Regions from separate parts of the uncultured Parvibaculum sp. genome, predicted to be linked through region 3. Evidence: predicted binding sites of a transcription regulator. Region 3 holds the regulator's gene; each other region holds the start of a gene.

Region 1 (6,676 bases), on a different contig from region 3:
AGACCGACGACGGAAAGGCCCAGAATCAGCTTCGAATAATCTTCGCCGCGCGCCAGCTTCGATCCTTCCGCGCCGATGTCGCGCACATCGCCGACCACCGTCAGATCGGAGGCGATGGCGCCCATGAAGCCAGCGGTGTCGCTGCCGTAGCCTGTCACGAATCCTTCGAGGAAACTGCCGGCGCCACGCGCCGCGCGTCGGGCCGGCGCGTCCTCGCCAAGCAGGCGCGCCCGGGTCGACGCTTCGAGTTCGACATTCATGTAGTCCGCGATCTCGGCATACATGACCGCGTCGTCATAGAGTTTGGCATCGAGCGCTTCGTCGACGCGGCGGCTCAGATCGGCCCCGTCGGTGACGCTTGCCAGTTCGGCCTTGATGAAGGGCTCGGGGTCGATGGCATCTTCCGGGATATAATCATCGAGCAGCCCGTGCTGATAGGTCAGCATGAAGACGACCGGCAGGATCAGCAGAAGAACCGCCAGGTTGAACAGAAATCGCATGCCGATACGCCCTCACTGCACTCGGTGTCCGCACGGTCGTGCGCTCGCCGATATCGCCGCAAGGCGAGCTTGGGCCATCATCCCGGCGGGTGCAACCCGCCGCGGCGAATTCAGCCGCCGACCGGGCCGTTCCCGTCGGCCGTGATGACCAGAAGCGAGGGTCTTGGCGGGATATTGTCGTCGAAATCGGGCCAGCGCGTGGCCGGATCGGCGAAGCTCGAGCGGCGTTCGAAGCCGGCGAAATTGACGGTTCCGTCTGCGGCGGGGTGCTGCACGGCGAGAAAGAGGGCCGATGCGTCGGGCGTGAACACAGGACCGCAGACTTCGGCGCCGACGGGTGCGCGGAAGATCTGGCGCGCGACGCCGCGCTTGTCGCCGGCGGTCGCGAGCGCATAAAGCCCGTCGGCCGTGCCCGATGCCGTGTGCCAGCCCGAGCCCTGATCGGTGGCAACCCAGAGGCGACCGCGCGCATCGATCGCGACATTGTCCGGACAGGCAAACCAGCCGTCGGCCGACGTTTCCTCGTTCCATGCCGCGCCGATTGCCGGGAAAGCCGGGTCGCCGCATTTGACCAGCAATGTCCAGGTGAAGGTTTCCGAGGCGTGATCGCCGTCATCGGGCGTCAGTTCGACGATCTGGCCCCAGAGATTGCCGGCGCGCGGATTGACGCCGTCAACCTTGTCGGCCGTGCGCTCCCGGGCATTGGTCAGCGCGGCATAGACCTTGCCCGTCACCGGATGCGGTTCGACATCCTCCGGCCGGTCGAGCGGCGTCGCGCCCAGAATGTCGCCGGCGCGGCGCGCCTCGATCACGACATCGGCCTGAGAGGCAAAGCCGTTGCTCGCGTCGAGACCGTTCGTTCCGTGAACCAGCGGCAGCCAGCGCCCGGTGCCGTCGTCGTCGAAGCGGGCGACATGGAGAATGCCTTCATCGAGCAATCCGGCGTTTGCAGCGCGATCCTCGAAATTCACCCTGTCGCGGCTGACGAATTTGTACATGTATTCGAATTGCTGATCGTCGCCCGAATAGACGGCGAGGCGTCCATCCTTCGTCAGGGCGTTCTCGCAACCCTCATGCTTGAAGCGGCCCAGCGCCGTGCGCTTGACCGGCGTCGAAGCCGGATCGAAGGGATCGACCTCGACGATCCAGCCATAGCGATTGGGCTCGCGCGGTTCGGCCGACAGGTTGAAACGCTTGTAGTAGGCGCCCCAGGGATAGGCGCGGCCGGCCGGCAGGCCGATGCGCGCATGGTTTGCCGCTTCGGCCGGATCGTCGGGCGTGCCGATGAAGTAGAAATTGAAATTCTCCTCCGACATCAGCCATGTGCCCCAGGGCGTGATGCCGCCGGCACAATTGTTGACGGTGCCCATCACCGTGCGGCCCTGGGGGTCTTCGGACGTCTGCAGACGCGGATGACCGGCGGCGGGGCCTGAAATGTCCATCGGCGTGGTCAGTGGCGTGATGCGGCGGTTGAAGGCGCTGTCGCGCACGACGTTCCATTTTCCATCCTTGCCGCGGCCGATCTCGACGACGGTGCCGCCATGTGCGGCCATCGAGATTTCGACAATCTCCCTGGTGAAAAGTTCGAGCGGGTTCTGTCCCGGCGCCGGCACCATACCCGGATGCATCAGATCGTCATTGGTGTATTCGTGCTGGATGCAGAGCAGGCCGCGATCGCTGGCACCCGATCCCCAGGGCAGGGGCACGAAACCGATATAGTCGTTGTTGTAGCCGAATTGCTGCAACTGCCGTTCGGCACTCTGGTTCAGCGGATCGAATTCCGGTGCGCCGGGCAACACCGGGTCGCCCCAGCGCAGCAGGATGTCGGCGGTATGACCGCCCGCCACATGATGCGTTTCATCGACGCCGTGCGGCACTTCCTCGAAGCCGAAGATGTCGTCGGGCGCGAAATCGGGTTGAGCATCGCTGCAGGCCGCCAGCGGCAGCGTGCTGGCCGACGCGAGCAGCGCAGCCTTGCCGATCCCCTTCAGCACGTCGCGGCGCGCGAGGCGGCGCTTCCAGATTTCGTCAAGCGTCGGCGCCATGGCGCGTGCCACCGGCCGGTTTTCGGCCGCGTCCATCGCTTCGCCGATCCCGGCCGTCTCCCGCTCTTTCCGTTGCGTCATCCGTCCTGTCTCCATCCGGCGCTGCGGACCGACGATAGGGGCGGCCCTTGACGTGCGAATGACACCCCATTTGCCGCGCGCTTCGCAAGTCTCGTTTCCGGGCGCCGGCCGTGGCATAGTCCGGACACTGCAATCGAATGACGGGGAGATCTGTTCATGGCCATCTACGCCATTGGCGAGGCAAAGCCGGTTCTGCCGCCGGAAGGCGAATACTGGATCGCACCCGATGCGCAGGTGATGGGCAATGTGAAGCTGGCCCGGAACGCCAGTGTCTGGTTCGGCGCCGTGCTGCGCGGCGACAACGAGCTCATCAGCATCGGCGAAAATTCCAACGTGCAGGACGGTTCGGTGCTGCATACCGATCCCGGTTCGCCGCTGACCATCGAACGCGACGTGACGATCGGCCATCTGGTGATGCTGCATGGCTGCAGCATCGGCGCCGGCAGTCTGGTCGGCATCGGCAGCATCATCCTCAACAACACACGGATCGGAAAGGGCTGCCTGATCGGCGCCAACACGCTGATCGCCGAGGGCAAGGAGATTCCGGACTATTCGATGGTGCTCGGCGCGCCGGGCAAGGTCATCCGCACGCTCGACAAGGAAACAGCCGAGGCGCTCCGGCTGTCTTCCGATCATTATGTGCAGAACTGGAAGCGCTATGCGGCCGGCCTGAAGCGCCTCGACTGATGCGCGCCGCCGCGCTCCTCGCCGCGCTGCTGACCGGGCTGACGCTTTTCGCCTGTGTGCCGCCGGCGCGCGCCGGAAGCGCCCTCACCATCGAAACGGCGGCAGGGGCGACGCATCGTTTCACGGTCGAGCTTGCCGTCAGCCCTGCGGAAATCCAGCGCGGGCTGATGTTCCGCGAAAGCCTCGCCGACGATGCCGGCATGCTCTTCTTCTATCAGCAATGCCGGCTGGCGCAATTCTGGATGAAGAACACGCTGATCCCGCTCGACATGATCTTCATCGAGGCGGACGGGCGGATCGCCCGGATCACGGCCATGGCCGAACCGCAGTCGCTCGAGATCCGCGCTTCCGGCGTGCCGGTCAATGGCGTGCTCGAGATTGCCGGGGGGCGGGCGGCGGCGCTCGGCATCGCGCCCGGCGATCATGTCCGGCACCCGTTGTTCGGCGCCGACGGAGCGGCTGTTTGCGGCGAGGCGAATGGGCTAAGCTCGGGCCAACCATAATCCGGACAGGGAGAGACCGATGAGCCAGGCCAGACAGGCGCCCGAAGCGGCGGATGAAGTTCTTTACGAGGTTGCCGACCATATCGCGACCATCACGCTCAATGCGCCGGAGCGGATGAACACGATCTCCGGGCTGATGCTGAACCAGCTGACCGAGCGGCTGCTGCAGGCCGATCGCGACCCGGAGGTGCGCTGCGTGATCCTGACCGGCGCCGGCCGGGCCTTCTGCGCCGGCCTCGATCTTCGGCCGCAGGCTTCGGGCAATCTCTCCATCGGCCAGAGCGGCGGCGTCACCTCGACGTCGCTCGATCTCAGCTACACGCCGCCCACCGTGCTGCATGCGATGGAGACGCCGACCGTCTGCGCCGTCAATGGCGGGGCGGCGGGCTACGGCATGGACACCGCGCTGGGTTGCGACATCCGGGTGATGGCCAAGTCGGCCAAGTTCGCCGCCGCCTTCTGCAAGCGGGGGCTGCTGCCGGAATCGGGCGGCACCTGGATCCTGCCGCGGCTGATCGGCTGGTCGAAGGCGGCCGAGCTGATCTTCACTGGCCGCACGCTCTCGGCCGAGCAGAGCGTCGAATGGGGGCTTGCCTCCGAAGTCGTTGCCGATGCCGAGCTGATGCCGCGGGCGCGCGCCCTGGCCGCCGAGATCGCCGGCAATGCGCCCCTTGCCGTGCGCGCCGCCAAGCGGATGATGCGCATGGGGCTCAACGAGCCGTTCCCGGAGCATGTGCATCACGTCTATCTGCAATTGCTGCCGTTGATGCGGACCGACGACATCAAGGAAGGCATGACCGCCTATATCGAGAAACGCGAGCCGCGCTTCACCGGGCGATAGGTGCGGCCGGGCCGGGAAGGGCGCAAGGACAGCAGATGCGGAGGCTTGCCGTGCGGCGCGCGGCATTGGCGGCGAGGCTGGTTGCGGCGGTGGCGCTCTGCGTGCTGCTGCTGCCGGCGCATGGCCGGGCGGCCGTCTTCACCGGTGGCTATGACGGCATTGGCGACGCGGCCGGCATGGCGCTGACGCTGCAGCAGGCCGGGACCCGCGTTGTCGGACGGCTGACGACGCCGGGCGGCAGCACCTACACGATCAATGGCGAGCGGGCGGCGGTCGATACCGGCGAGGTGCAGGGTGTGCTGCGCCTGTCGGGGGCGACGGCCGATGCGGCGCTGTTCCATATCGAGGAACGCCCGCTCGGGCTGCAGCTGCTGTTCATCCCGACCCGGCCCGACGGCACGCCGGACATTGCGGCCTCGCGGGAATTCTCGTTCCTGAAGCGCGGCGTCCGGCCGGCGGTGCCGGCGCAGCCCGAAAGCCGCTTCGCGCCGGCGCCGGGCGATGGCGCGGTCGACCTCATCACCTTCATCGACCGGTTCCGGCGCTGGGACCCGCGCGACACGGCCCGGCTCTATGCCGCGCTCGACGATCGCAGCCGCGGGCTGATCCTGCTCTACGATCATGCGACGGCGGAACTGATGTGGCGTCTCTGTCAGGCGGCGCCGGTGGCGGGGTCGCCGGCGGCCGCACGGCTTGCCGAGATGATGGAACGCCAGCAGAGCGACTGCGCGGCCTATCTGCCGCTGGTCGGCGCAGCGCAGCAGAGCAGCGTCTTTCCCGAATTCCTGCGGCGGGCGCAGTTCCAGTTCGAAATCGTGCGCGCCACGGCGCTGTGCGACCGCGGCGAGACGCCGGCGGCCAAATGCGCCGATGTCAGTGCACTCGGGGCGCCGCTGATCCTGCGCTGGCGCCGCGCCGCCGCGATCATGACCGAGATCGCGCGGGCCGGCGGCGTGACGATCGCGCCGGTCGAGGCCGAAAGCGCGACCGAGGCGCCGGATCAATCCGGAACGGCACCGGCCGCCGGAGCGGCCGCGCCGCACGGCCTGCCGCTGTCGCGGCCCGACGCCGCGGGGCCGACCGATTTTGCGCCCGATATTTCAATCCGCGTCGGGCCGCTGCACCGGGCGCCGCTGCCACTGCCGCGGCCCGGTTCCTGACGCCGCTCAGGCGACCTCGACCAGCTGGATCTCGAAGGTCAGATCCTGGCCGGCTAGCGGATGGTTGGCGTCGAGCCGCACGGTGTCGCCGGTGACTTCGGTGATGACCAGCGCGATCTCGCGGCCGTCATTGCCGCTGGCGGTCAGCTGCATGCCGGGCTGCGGTTCGAGGCCCTGCGGCAGTTCCGAGCGCGGCACATCCTGCACCAGGCGCGGGTCGTGTTCGCCATAGGCTTCGCCGGCAGGGATCGTCAGCTTCTTGCTGTCGCCCGGTTCCATGCCGAGAACGGCATTCTCGAAGCCGGCGATCACCATGCGCCCGCCGACCGCGAACTCGATCGGTTCGCCGCCGCGGCTCGTGTCGAACACGGTGCCGTCGTTCAGTGAGCCCGTGTAGTGCACACGCACCGTGTTGCCGTTTGCTGCTGCCATTGTTCTGCCCTTGCGTTTCGATGATTGGAAATCGGCGAAAAAGAAAGGGGCTCTCAAGCGAATGCCTGAAAGCCCCAATGATCGAAAGCCTAGCATCGGCGATCGCGTTTGGCCACCTTGCGGCGCCGCGCAATGCCCTGCGTCAGTAGGTGCGGCGCCAGACGCGGCGGATTTTTGCGTCGACTTCGGGACCCATCGAACTCCAGGCCGTGCGGTCGCGCGTCGTGTCGGCAATGAACATCGTGTCGGTCTTGCCGATATGCACGCTGAGATCGTTGAGCAGGCCCGGCGCGGTTCCGTCGGTGTTGACGCACCAGACATTGGGCGCAAGCTTGTAGGCAGGCCCGAGCGACATGATCGCCTCTTCGAGCGGTCCGGCGAAGCGGGTCTTGACGTCGAGCACGATCAGGAAATTGGCGGTGTCGGG
Region 2 (6,676 bases), on a different contig from region 3:
GACCGCGACCTTGAAGCCCTTGCGGATCAGCCTTTCGAGATAGGCCTCGTGGCTGTGGACCGGCACGCCGCACATCGGGATGTCGGCGCCGGCATGCTTGCCGCGCTTCGTCAGCGCGATGTCGAGGGCGGCGGCGGCGGCGACAGCGTCGTCGAAGAAGAGCTCGTAGAAATCGCCCATGCGATAGAAGAGCAGCGCGCCGGGGTGGCCCGCCTTGATCGCCAGATATTGCGCCATCATGGGGGTCGCGTCCGGCGCGGGGGGCGGCCCCGCCAGCGCAGGCGCGGCGGCTTCCGGCTCGGGAGCATGGGCGGCGGGTTCGGACATGGGGGCCGAGACTAGAGCGCGGACCACCCGCAGGAAAGGGGCGGCGCGGCCGAAAATCGGGCCGAATCAACGGTGGCGGCTTGTTATTGGCGGGTCGCCAGCCTACAAAGCGGGCTTCCGGGGCAGGCCCCCCGGGGGGGCGCGCTCCCCGGCGCGGCCTTCCGCGCCTGCCCTGCCCGACATTCCGGATGTTCGATCGCATGAGCAAAAAGCGGCGCCAGTTTACCGACGAGGAAGCGCTCCTCTTCCATTCCCAGGGCAAGCCCGGGAAACTCGAAATCAACGCGACCAAGCCGATGGCGACGCAGCGGGACCTCTCGCTGGCCTACAGCCCCGGCGTGGCGGCGCCGGTGCGCGCCATCGCCGAAAACCCGGATGCCGCCTATGACTACACCTCGAAGGGCAATTTCGTCGCCGTGATCTCCAACGGCACGGCGATCCTCGGCCTCGGCGATCTGGGCGCGCTGGCCTCCAAGCCGGTGATGGAGGGCAAGGCGGTGCTGTTCAAGCGCTTTGCCGATGTCGACTCGATCGATCTCGAGGTCGACACCAAGGATGTCGATGCCTTCGTCAATTCGGTGCGCTATCTCGGCCCCTCCTTCGGCGGCATCAACCTGGAAGACATCTCGGCGCCGGACTGCTTCGTCATCGAAAGCCGGCTGCGCGAGATGATGGACATTCCGGTTTTCCATGACGACCAGCACGGCACCGCGATCATCACCGCGGCCGGCCTGATCAACGCTCTGTTCCTGACCGGACGCGACATCAAGGACATCAAGGTCGTGGTCAATGGCGCGGGCTCGGCCGGCATCGCCTGCCTCGAACTCATCAAGGCGATGGGGCTGCCGCATGACAATGCGATCCTCTGCGACACCAAGGGCGTCATCTACAAGGGCCGCACCGAAGGCATGAACCAGTGGAAGTCGGCGCATGCGGCGGTGACCGATGCGCGCACGCTGGAAGAGGCAATGGTCGGCTGCGACGTCTTTCTCGGCCTTTCGGCCAAGGGCGCGATCAACCAGAAGATGGTCGCCTCGATGGCGCCGAAGCCGATCATCTTCGCGATGGCCAATCCCGATCCCGAGATCACACCCGAAGAAGTGCTGCAGGTGCGCGACGATGCGATCATCGCCACCGGGCGTTCGGACTATCCGAACCAGGTCAACAATGTGCTCGGCTTCCCCTACATCTTCCGCGGGGCGCTCGACGTGCGCGCCAGCGCCATCAACGAGGAGATGAAGATCGCCTGCGCGCAGGCGCTGGCCAAGCTGGCGCGGGAAGACGTGCCGGACGAAGTGGCCGCCGCCTATCAAGACGAGCGCCCGCGCTTCGGGCCCGGCTATATCATTCCGGTGCCGTTCGATCCGCGCCTGATCCGCGAGATCCCGCCGGCCGTCGCCAAGGCGGCGATGGATTCAGGCGTCGCGCGGCTGCCGATCGTCGACATGGAAGCCTACAAGAACCGGCTTTCGGCGCGGCTCAACCCGACGGCCGGCACGCTGCAGGTCATCATGGACAAGGTGCGGCGCGACCCCAAGCGCGTCGTCTTTGCCGAGGGCGAGGAAGAGCGCGTCATCCGCGCCGCGCTGGCCTTTCGCGACAACGGGCTCGGCCTGCCGATCCTGGTCGGGCGCGAGGAGCAGATCCGTCAGACGCTGGCCAATATGGGCCTCGACCCGAAGACCGATCTCGAAATCCGCAATGCGCGGACCTCGGCGAAAGTCGATGAATATGCCGATTTTCTCTACAACAAGCTGCAGCGGCAGGGCTTTCTCTATCGCGACTGTCACCGGCTGACCAGCAACGACCGCAACATCTTTTCGGCGCTGATGCTGGAGCGGGGCGATGCCGATGCGATGGTGACCGGTGTCACGCGCACCTATTCGGTGGCGCTGGAAGATGTGCGGCGCGTCATCGATGCGGTGGACGGGCGCAAGCCGATCGGCGTGACGCTGGTGGTGGCGGGCGGCCGCACGGTGCTGGTCGCCGACACCAATGTCCATGAAATGCCGACGGCGCACGAGCTGGCCGACATCGCGACGCAGGCCGCCGAAGTCGCGCGCCGTCTCGGCTACGAGCCGCGCGTGGCGATGCTCGCCAATTCGAGCTTCGGCACGCATACGCATGAGCGGCCGGCGACCGTGCGCGACGCGGTGCGCATTCTCGACGCGCGGAACGTCAATTTCGAGTATGACGGCGAGATGGCGGCCGATGTCGCGCTCAATCGCGAGACGATGTCGCTCTATCCGTTCTGCCGCCTCAGCGACGCGGCCAATGTGCTGATCATGCCGGCGATCCATGCCGCGTCGATCTCGACCAAGCTGCTCAGGGTGCTGGGCGGGTCGACGCTGATCGGGCCGCTGCTGGTCGGCCTCGAAAAGCCGGTGCAGATCGTGCCGATGACGGCGAATGTCTCCGATCTCGTCAACATGGCGGCGCTGGCGGCCTACAATCTCGACCGCTAGAGTCGTTCACCGTTTCATAGAAACGATGAACGACTCTAAATCATTGTTTTGGCGCGTTTTCGAACCGCAAAACCGGTAGCCACTTTTGCTGAAAACGCTCCAGGTCGCGTCAGGCACCGCCGCGGGGCGTGCCGTATTTGGCGCCGAATTTCGTCAGATAGCGGTCGGAGATCTGCGCGACCGGAAAGAGGATCAGCACATCGGTGGTGCCGAACTGGCGGTCGACCACCGCGCCTTCGCCGATGTAGCAGCCGGCCCGGAGATAGCCCTTGATCATGGGCGGCAGGGCGCGCAGCGCCTCGCGCGGATCGACATCTTCTTTCGGAATAAGGTTCATTTCCTCGTAGCATCCGGGAAGGGCGCGCACGTGCCAGTCGGGCGGCGCGGCATGGAAATGATGCAGATAGGAAAGCGGCATGGCCAGCGCTTCCGGATCGGTGCCTTCGAAACTGGCGCAGCCGAACATCACATCGAGATTGTGCGCCGTCACATAATGCATGATGCCGTGCCAGAGCAGCTCGACGGTCGGCCTGGTGCGATAGGGCTTCAACACGCAGGAGCGGCCGAGCTCCAGAAAATCGAGATCGGCGTGGCGCGCCAGCAGCGGCGCAATGTCGTATTCGCCGGCGGTGTAGAAACCGCCATGGCGCTCGGCCACGTCCTGACGCAACAGGCGGTAGCAACCGACGACCTTCTTCAGGCTTTCGGACTCGCCCTTCTGCTCCCCCTCTTCGCCCGGGACCAGCGCGTGATCGAGCACCAGCAGATGGTCGCAGATCGCATCGAAGCGGTCGGCGTCGCGGCGGCGCGCGCGCGTCTCGGCATCGGGGATCGCCGACATTTCCTCGTAGAAGACCCGATAGCGAATGGCCTGGGCCGCATCGATCTCGCGCGGCGAACGGGCCAGACGCACCTCGAGATCGCCGCGGCGGCCGTAGCTCAGTCCCGCAGCCGCCGAGCGGGCAGCCGTCGTACCGGGCGAGCCGCCGCCTTCGTCCGTTTTTGTCGTCGGCATCACTCCGGACCCCACACCCAGATATTCTACTTCACCGCGGCCCCCCGCAGGCATGACGCCACGACACCACATGCCGCCGTGCGCCGGGCGTCCTGCGATCACGTCATCATCCTTTCATTATAGACAGCCGCTCACAAGGCAAGCCGCATTTGCCGACGGCTTCTTGTCGCGGTTTTGTGCGACACAAAAATGTCGGGGCTACGCCGTTGTTTTTGCTTCTGTTTTTCTCCGGTGCGCCATCACCAGCAAAATCAGCAGAATGGCGGGCACGCCCATCAGCGCGGTCGAGATGAAGAAGGGGACATAGCCGACCGTGGCGGGCGTCAGACCGGGCGCGGCGCCGACCAGAAACTCCGCAATGCCGGGGCGCAGCGCATACCAGTCGACCATGACGCCTGACATGCCGCCCAAAAGCTTGCCCGGCAGCGCGAAGGCGGAACTGAACAGCGCATATTGCGTTGCCGCGAACTGGTGGTTCACCAGGCTCGACATGTAGGCGATCAGACAGGTGCCGGCGAAACCGCCGGAAAAATTCTCGGCACTGATCGTGATCGCAAGTGCCGTGACATCGGCGCCGCGCATCGCCAGCCAGACAAAGACCAGATTGGTCAGCGTCGCGACCAGTGCGCCGACCAGCAGGGTGCGCAGGATACCGAAACGGGCCACCGCCAGACCGCCGACAATGGCGCCGGCGATCGTCATCCAGACGCCATAGACCTTGACCACGGTGGCAATGGTGGAGAGCGAGAAGCCGATGTCGATATAGAGCGGATTGGCCATCACCCCCATTACGAAATCGGGCACCCGGTAGAGCCCGATCAGGGCCAGCATCGCCAGCGACCACCAGCCATAGCGGCCGAAGAAGTCGACAAAGGGCGCGGCGACCGCGCGGTACAGCCAGGCAAAGATCCCCTCGAGCGGACCGCGCATGTGGAAGCGATGCACGATTTCGGCCATCGCTTCGGCGCCGATGATCGGCGCCTCGATCTCGGGCAGCCGCGGCGCCAGCAGCGCCGCGCCGATGCCGACCAGCATCAGCGCCGCCATTGCGAGATAGGCCGCCTGCCAGGACACGAAGTCGGCGATGTAGAGCGCGCCGGCGCCCGAGCCGATCAGCGCGAAACGGTAGCCGAGCTGATAGACGGCGGCCATCGCGCCCTGCTTTTCCTCGGATGCCGCCTCGATGCGCCAGGCGTCGATCGCAATGTCCTGGGTCGCCGAGGCGAAGGCAAGCACCAGCGCACCGAAGACGACCGGGAGCAGAGAGGCTGCCGGATCACTCATCGAGATGACAACCAGCGCGCCGGCGGCCACGGCCTGCGCGAAGATCATCCAGGCGCGGCGCTTGCCCAGCAGCCGGTCGAGCAGGGGCAGACGAATGCGGTCGAGCAGCGGCGCCCAGAGAAACTTGATCGTGTAGGCAAGGCCGACATAGCTCAGCAGGCCGATTTCGGTGCGGGTGATGCCGACCTCGCGCAGCCAGGCCGACAGCGTCGAAAAGACCAGCAGATAGGGCAGGCCGGCCGAGAAGCCCAGCAGCAGCATGATCAGGATGCGCGGCTCGGCATAGACCTTCCACAATTCGGCGAAGCTCATCCGGCCATCGCCCCTGCCCGCCAGCGCCATCGCTCCGCTCCCGCCCGGTTGCCGCGGCGCCGGCTCATCCGGCGCAAACGCGCTTCACTTTAGGCAAGATTCGTCTTTTCGCCAGCACGCGTTCCGTGCACCGAGCGACGGCCGGCCCAGGCGGCCAGGGCCTTGTTGAGCGCATCGGCGGCAACGGGCTTCGACAGGTAATCGTCCATCGCCGCGTCGAGACAGGCCTGGCGGTCCTCGGCCATGGCATTGGCCGTCAGGGCGATGACGGGCAGGCTTGCATGATGGCTGTCAAAGGCGCGGATGCGCGCCGTTGCCTCGAAGCCGTCCATGCCCGGCATGTGGAGATCCATCAGCACGAGATCGATTTCGTCATCTGCATCGGCCTCGAGCGCGGCCACGGCTTCGACGCCGTTGCGGGCCAGCCGCACGCTGTGGCCGGTATGTTCGAGCAGCGTGCGCGTCAGCAGCGCATTGATCTCGTTGTCTTCGGCCACCAGCACACAAAGCGAGAGAGCCGGCGCGACGGCGGCCTCGCGCGGTGCGGGTTCGGCCGGCGCTTCTTCCCCGGTCGCGAAATCGGGTGCATAGGGTGCGCCGACATTGCCGGCCCAGCCGCGCACCCGCAGACTGCGCAGACGATCGAGCAGCGAGGCGGCGCGCACCGGACGGACCAGATAGCCGTCAAAGGGTGCGTCAGCGCCCCCGGTCAGACGATCGAGGCGGTCGCGATCCTGCGGGCGCAGCAGGACCAGCGTGCCGATGCCGGGCTGCAGGCGGCGCGCCTCGCCGGCAAGCGATGCGCCGTCGCCGGCCGGTCCGTCGGACGGACAGATGAAGACATCGGCGGGCGCCGCGCCGAGCGCTTCGAGCAGCGCTGCCCGGTCGGCGACAAGTTGCGTTTCGGCGCCGGCGGCGGCCGCCGCACGGGCCAGTGCCGATGGCAGCAGCGGGCGATCGTTGAGGATCAGCACCCGCAAACCCTCGAGTGCCGACAGCGTCGCCACGCCCGGTGCGGCTTCGGCAATGCGCAGCGGCAGGTGGACGCGGAAGATCGAACCCCGTCCGCGCGTGCTCTCGACCTCGATGCGGCCGCCCATGGCGAGTACCAGGCGGCGCGTGATGGCGAGACCGAGACCCGTGCCTTCATATTGCCGCGCATGCGTCTGATCGGCCTGGGCGAAATCGTCGAAGATGCGCTCAAGGCTCGCCTGATCCATGCCGATGCCGGTGTCCTCGATCTCGAGCCGCAACGCGGCCTGGTCGCCGACAT
Region 3 (6,676 bases):
CGCCAACCGGGAAACCGCCGCCCAGCGCCTTGGCGATCGCCATGATGTCCGGCGTCACGCCCGCCAGTTCGTGAGCAAACAATTTTCCGGTGCGGCCCATGCCGGTCTGTACCTCGTCGAGCACCAGCAGGATGCCGGTTTCGTCGCAAAGGTCGCGGATGCGCCGCAGATCTTCCGACGGGATGACGCGGATGCCGCCCTCGCCCTGGATCGGCTCGATCAGCACGCCGGCCGTCGCCGGCCCGATCGCCGCCTTCAGGGCCTTCAGATCGCCGAAAGGCACTTGCGGGAAGCCAGGCATCGCAGGGCCGAAGCCTTCGAGATATTTCTGCTGTCCGCCGGCCGCGATGGTCGCCAGCGTCCGCCCGTGGAAGGCGCCTTCCATGGTGATCAGCTCATAGCGTTCCGGCACACCGCCCGCCGCGTGAAACTTGCGCGCCATCTTGATGGCGCATTCGAGCGCCTCGGCACCGGAATTGGTGAAGAAGACGGTGTCGGCGAAAGTCGCCTCGACGAGACGCCTCGCGAGGCGTTCCTGACCCGGAATGCGGTAGATGTTCGAGGTGTGCCAGACCTTCTGCGCCTGCTCGTTGAGGGCGGCGACGAGATGAGGATGGGCATGGCCGAAAGCGTTGACGGCGATGCCGGCGCCGAAATCGAGATAGCGTTCGCCTGTCGCGGTGATCAGCCAGGGGCCTTCGCCGCGCTCGAATTCAAGGTCGGCCCGCGCATAGGTCGGCAATACGGGAGTAATCACGGGAATCTTGTCCTTCTCACAGCTTTTCCGTTCAAACCGCCGGCGCGGAAAGGAGGAGTGGACATCGCGACCAATGCGCGAGGAACGGAACTCCGGGCTTTCCATGCGAGACGGCAGTTTCCTGCACTGCGCCGTTCACAGGGCGCAGCCTCCTCGCTGTCAGCGTCGTCGTTTCCCGTTCAGGATCATCTCGATCACCTTGAGGCCCCTCCGGCGGGCTTGCGCCCAATAGAAAAAGCCGCCTGAAAAGGGCGGCAGTCCGGGAAGCAGCGGAGTATTGCGGAGGGGCCGGAGCCTGTCAATCGGGGTTTTTCGGCGGATTCCGGCCGCTAATGCAACCGGCAATCCGCCTCGACCGGTTCGGCCTCGCCCCCGGGCATTTCGCGATAGAGAAACCCTGTCTCGCCATTGCCATGCCAGACAAGCGCCAGATCCGGATCGAGAGCGCGGTATTTGACGCCAGAGGCCGCAGGCTCGACCTGCATCTGGATTTCCTCGCCGTCGAGAAAGAGCAGAACCAGCACTTCCCCGGTTTCGAGCGTCAGTTCGGCCAGTTGCAGCTCTACGCCGCCGGCGCAGCGATAGGCAAGGAGCGGACTGCTGACATCCATTTCCGCTTCGGCCGTCTCATCGGCCGTTTCCTGCGCTACAGCCATGCCTGCCGACTGCGGCAGTGCGGCGGCAAGCAGGCATGCAAGCAGGCGGGCGGACATGTCGGTTCTCCTCAAGCCTTGAGGCGGTAGCCGGTGCGGAAGAGCATATGACAAAGACACCAGAGCACAAGATTGACGCCGATCACCAGCGCAATGCCGATTTCGAGCGAACCGTCTGCGTGGCCGGTCACGCCATAGCGGAAACCGTCGATCAGGTAGAAGACCGGATTCCAGAGCGTGACGCTGTGTGCAAAATCGGGAAGCTGGGTCACCGAATAGAAGGTTCCCGACAGAAATGTCAGCGGCAGCAGCACGAAATTGGTCACGGCCTGCAAATGGTCGAACTTCTCCGACCAGACGCCGCCCAGAATGCCGAACAGCGATAGCATCAGCGAGGCGCCGGCGGCGAAGAAGAGCAGTGCCCAGACATGAGCCAGACCAAGATCGACAAAGGGCAACATGGCAAGCGCGGTCGCGCCGCCGCAGACCAGGCCGCGCGTCACGCCGGCCAGTGCGATGCCGATATTCAGCTCCATCGGCGAGAGGGGCGGCATCAGAACATCGACGATGTTGCCCTGGATCTTCGAGATCAACAGCGAGGAAGAGGTGTTGGCGAAAGCGTTCTGGATCATGGTCATCATGATCAGGCCGGGCGCCAGGAATTCGACAAACGGCACGCCGTGAATGTCGGGGCGGAACTTGCCGATGGCGAGCGCGAAGATCGCCAGATAGAGCAGCGTCGTGATGACCGGTGCGGCGATGGTCTGGGTCATCACCTTCCAGAAACGGCGCACTTCCTTCAGATAGAGGGTCCACATGCCGAGCCAGTTGACCGCACCGAAGCGGCGGGCGCCCTCGGCGGGCCAGGGAGTGGGGGTCATCGGGCGCTCCTGTGATCGGCAAGCATCGGCGAGACTTAAGGGACGGTGTGGCCGCAGACAAGCCACGAGGATGGTTCTTTTCTGTGGATAAGGCCACTGGCACCGACACGCCCGGTTGCGGCAATTGGGCTTTATATTGTATATTTTTGCTTAACGCCTACGAAATCTAGTGGGGTCGGATTTCAGCGGCAGGCGTCCAATCGGGCCGAGAGGGGGCCCCAAGGGGAAGAGCATCATGTGGACCGACGAACGCGTGGAACTGCTGAAGAAGCTCTGGGCCGACGGCCTGAGTGCCAGCCAGGTCGCCAAGCAGCTTGGCGGCGTCACCCGTAACGCCGTTATCGGCAAGGTGCACCGTCTCGGCCTGTCGGGCCGGGCGACACCGAGCCGCCCGGCGCGCACGCGCAGCACGGGCCCGCGAACGCTCGTCCGAGGCCGTCCCGACCCGCTGACCGGCGAAGCGCGCAATGAAGAGCACGCCGCCCGCGAGACGGCAGAAGCGCGCAGCGAGACGGTCCAGGAAGAACGGATGCTCGAACCGAGTCAGCGCGCCACCGTACTGACGCTGACCGAGCACACCTGCAAATGGCCGATCGGCGATCCCGGCCGGCCGGGCTTTCATTTCTGCGGCCGTGGCGCCGACAATGCCTCGCCCTATTGCACCGAACATGCGCGGATGGCCTATCAGCCCGCGCAGGCACGGCGCAATCGCGAGCGTCAGCGCAGCAAGGACCATCGACTGGTCAGCTGAACCAGGGCCTTTCGGGGCGTCGAGGGGAAAGGAAAACCGGCATCCGCTTTCGCGGTTGCCGGTTTTTCATTGCTGTAAGGACCGAACCCGTCAGGCCTGGAACTGTTCGTCCAGCGAATAGCCGGCCGAGCGAACGGTGCGGATCGGATCCTTCTCGCCCTTGTCGTTGAGCGCCCGGCGCAGCCGGCCGACATGAACGTCAACCGTGCGAGCCTCGACATAGACGTCCGATCCCCAGACCGCATCGAGCAACTGTTCGCGACTGAAGACCCGGCCGGGATGCTGGATCAGGTGATCGAGCAGACGATATTCGGTCGGCCCCAGACGCACTTCGCGTTCGCCGCGGCGCACCCGGTGGGCAGCGCGGTCGACGACGATGTCGCCGAAGGTGATCATGTCTTCCGTCAACGCCGGACGAATGCGGCGCATGACAGCACGGACACGCGCCAGCAGCTCGGTCATCGAAAAAGGCTTGGTCAGATAATCGTCGGCGCCGGTGTCGAGGCCGCGGATACGGTCCCCCTCCTCGCCGCGCGCCGTGATCATGATGATCGGCAGGTTGCGGGTTTCATCCCGCGCCCGCAGGCGACGGCAGATTTCGATGCCCGAAAGGCTGGGCAGCATCCAGTCGAGCAGCACGAGATCAGGCGTCGTCTCCTTGATCATCAGCACCGCTTCCTCGCCGTCGGATGCGGTGATGACCTTGTAGCCTTCCTTGTCGAGATTGTACTGAAGCAGCGTCAGCAGCGCTTCCTCATCCTCGACGATCATCACAGTCGGTTTCATGCGTCTCTCGAACTGATTCCGGTCGTTCCCGACGAAATCCTGAGCCTCTTCGCCGGTATGGGCAAGCATCATGGACATGATTCCTCCAGATTTCCTCAGTTTTCCGCCTCGATGGCAGTCATGCTGGTTGTATCGCCCTTGGGACGTTCGTCCTGCACCCATTCACCTGTCACCAGATAACCGACCGTTTCGGCGATGTTGGTGGCATGATCGCCAATGCGCTCGATGTTCTTGGCAATGAACAGCAGATGCGTCGAGACGCCGATGGTGCGCGGGTCTTCCATCATGTAGGTCAGCAATTCGCGGAAGACCGAATTGTACATGGCGTCGATTTCCTCGTCCTCGCGCCAAACCTCCATGGCTGCGGCCGCCTCGCGATTGGCATAGGCATCGAGCACCTGCTTCAGCTGCCGCTGGGCCAGACGTCCCATCCGGGCGATGCCCTGGATCAGCTTGGCGGCGCCTTCGAAGTCGTTCTGCAGAACAAGGGCGCGCTTGGCGATGTTCTTGGCCAGATCGCCGATACGCTCGAGATCGATCGAGATCTTGATCGCCGCGATAGCCTCGCGCAGATCGGCCGCCATCGGCTGACGCAGCGCAATCATGCGGACCGCATGCGATTCGATTTCGGCCTCCAGCACATCGATCCGCTGATCCTCGCGGATGGTGCGCTCGGCAAGCTGCGCATCGCGCCGCACAACCGCTTCGATGGCCGCCGAAAGCTGCGCTTCGGTGAGGCCGCCCATCTGGGCAATGCTGGTTGCCAGGGTGTCGAGTTCTTCCTGGAACGATTTTACGATGTGCTGGGTCACGTCCGTCACTCCTGTTGGCTCTAGCCGAAGCGGCCCGTGATGTAGTCCTGGGTGCGCTGGTCGGACGGATTGGTGAACATACGTTCGGTCTCGCCTTCCTCGACAAGATTGCCGAGATGAAAGAATGCCGCGCGCTGGGAAACGCGAGCGGCCTGCTGCATCGAATGCGTCACGATGACGATGGTGTAGCGCTCGCGCAGTTCGTCGATCAGTTCCTCGACCTTCGCGGTCGCGATCGGGTCGAGTGCCGAGCAGGGCTCGTCCATCAGGATGATTTCGGGGTTGACCGCGATGGCGCGCGCAATGCAGAGGCGCTGCTGCTGGCCGCCCGACAGGCCGATGCCTGGCTCCTTCAACCGGTCCTTCACTTCATTCCAGAGACCGGCACGGCGCAGGCTCTTTTCAACGATGGCGTCCATCTCGGAACCGGCCTTGGCCTTGCCGTGAATGCGCGGACCGTATGCAATGTTGTCGTAGATCGACTTCGGAAACGGATTGGGTTTCTGGAAAACCATGCCGACACGCGCGCGCAGCAGAACGGGGTCGATCTTCGGGTCGTAGATGTTGACGCCATCGACTTCGATACGCCCCTTGACGCTGCATATGTCGATCGTGTCGTTCATGCGGTTAATGCAGCGCAGGAAGGTCGACTTGCCGCAGCCCGACGGACCGATAAAGGCCATGACCTGCCGCGCCGGAATGTCGATCGTCACATCGATCAGCGCCTGCTTGTCGCCATAGTAGACCGAAACGTCCCTGGCAGCGACCTTCACTTCGTGTCCTGCCGTCCGCGGGGCGGTGTCCGCAAGAACGTCGGCTTTCTCAACCGTCTTCGCCATGGTCATTCCTGATGCTTCAGTGGTTGCCATTGCTGTCATGTCCGTCACCACTTTCTTTCAAACCGCTTGCGCATGTAAATCGCAATTGCATTCATTGTAACGAGAAAGCCGAGCAACACGACAATCGCGGCCGAGGTGCGCGAGGTAAAGCCGCGCTCCGGGCTATCGGCCCAGATGTAGATCTGGGTCGGCAGCGCCGTCGAAGGATTGAACATGCTGTCCGGCGCGGCGGTGATAAAGGCGTTCATGCCGATCAGCAGCAGCGGCGCCGTTTCGCCCAGAGCCTGCGCCAGACCGATAATCGTGCCTGTAAGAATACCCGGCATGGCCAACGGCAGGACGTGATGCCCTACTGTCTGCATTTTCGAGGCGCCGACGCCGATGGCGGCTTCTCGGATCGACGGCGGGACAGCCTTCAACGCTGCGCGGGTCGCAATGATGATGGTGGGCAGTGTCATCAGCGACAGAACCAGACCGCCGACGATCGGCGCCGAACGCGGCATACCGAAGAAATTGAGGAAGACGGCGAGGCCGAGAAGACCGAACACGATCGACGGCACGGCTGCCAGGTTGTTGATGTTGACCTCGATCAGATCGGTCAACCGGTTCTTCGGCGCGAACTCCTCGAGATAGACGGCGGCGGCGATACCAACCGGGAAGCTGATCAGAAAGCAGATCAGCAAGGCGAAGAAGGAGCCAACCAGCGCGCCTTTGAGACCAGCAAGTTCCGGGAAACGGCTGTCGGCATTGAAGATCATGCCGGAATTGAGCGGTGTCGTGAGTCGGTCCTGTTCGACGAGGCGGTCGTACCAGGAAATCTGCTCGTCGCTGACGCGGCGCTGTTCGCGGGGCGTATTGCGATCGATCAGCCCCTTGTGCAACTGGTCGCCTATATCGGCAAGCGGAAAGGTGAAAGGAACGGTCTGTCCGATCAGCGACGGATCGGCAACAACCATGTCGCGCAACCTGTACTGGCCGCCATTGCTGAAGAGCTGGCGCAGCTCGCGCAGCTCGCGCGGCGTGTCGACATCGGGGAATATCTTCGCCATCGCGTCCGTCAGGATCATCTGGTAGCTGGCGCCACGCGGATCGGACGTGTCGATCCGATCGGCGGGCAGATCGACATCGAGAGTCACCATGGTCTGCGTCGCGGCGGGCAGCGCCGTACCGACAATCGTCGTCAACAGGATGCCCAAC

Evidence for each region. The regulator PhoB, encoded in region 3, activates phosphate uptake and scavenging genes when phosphate is short. The targets are predictions, from matches to a motif close to TGTCATNNANCTGTCAT.
Region 1: a site for PhoB is predicted at 2,674-2,690, ahead of AAC071_RS12390 (PhoX family phosphatase). Genes of this name have one in related genera too.
Region 2: a site for PhoB is predicted at 3,909-3,925, ahead of AAC071_RS05930 (GNAT family N-acyltransferase). Genes of this name have one in related genera too.

What each region holds. Positions count from the first base shown of each region.
Region 1 is NZ_CAXBIB010000015.1:9,827-16,502, forward strand. Features, by position in the region: gene AAC071_RS12385 (hypothetical protein) at 1-500, opposite strand, end outside; gene AAC071_RS12390 (PhoX family phosphatase) at 611-2,626, opposite strand; gene AAC071_RS12395 (gamma carbonic anhydrase family protein) at 2,783-3,313, shown strand; gene AAC071_RS12400 (DUF192 domain-containing protein) at 3,313-3,816, shown strand; gene AAC071_RS12405 (enoyl-CoA hydratase-related protein) at 3,836-4,657, shown strand; gene AAC071_RS12410 (hypothetical protein) at 4,693-5,817, shown strand; gene AAC071_RS12415 (peptidylprolyl isomerase) at 5,824-6,249, opposite strand; gene AAC071_RS12420 (GYF domain-containing protein) at 6,392-6,676, opposite strand, start outside.
Region 2 is NZ_CAXBIB010000005.1:130,240-136,915, reverse strand. Features, by position in the region: gene mutS (DNA mismatch repair protein MutS) at 1-327, opposite strand, end outside; gene AAC071_RS05935 (NADP-dependent malic enzyme) at 528-2,792, shown strand; gene AAC071_RS05930 (GNAT family N-acyltransferase) at 2,902-3,807, opposite strand; gene AAC071_RS05925 (MFS transporter) at 4,006-5,433, opposite strand; gene AAC071_RS05920 (response regulator) at 5,493-6,676, opposite strand, start outside.
Region 3 is NZ_CAXBIB010000006.1:172,752-179,427, forward strand. Features, by position in the region: gene AAC071_RS07090 (aspartate aminotransferase family protein) at 1-757, opposite strand, end outside; gene AAC071_RS07095 (MliC family protein) at 1,087-1,470, opposite strand; gene AAC071_RS07100 (ABC transporter permease) at 1,482-2,291, opposite strand; gene AAC071_RS07105 (GcrA family cell cycle regulator) at 2,524-3,042, shown strand; gene phoB (phosphate regulon transcriptional regulator PhoB) at 3,133-3,828, opposite strand; gene phoU (phosphate signaling complex protein PhoU) at 3,924-4,640, opposite strand; gene pstB (phosphate ABC transporter ATP-binding protein PstB) at 4,661-5,479, opposite strand; gene pstA (phosphate ABC transporter permease PstA) at 5,524-6,676, opposite strand, start outside.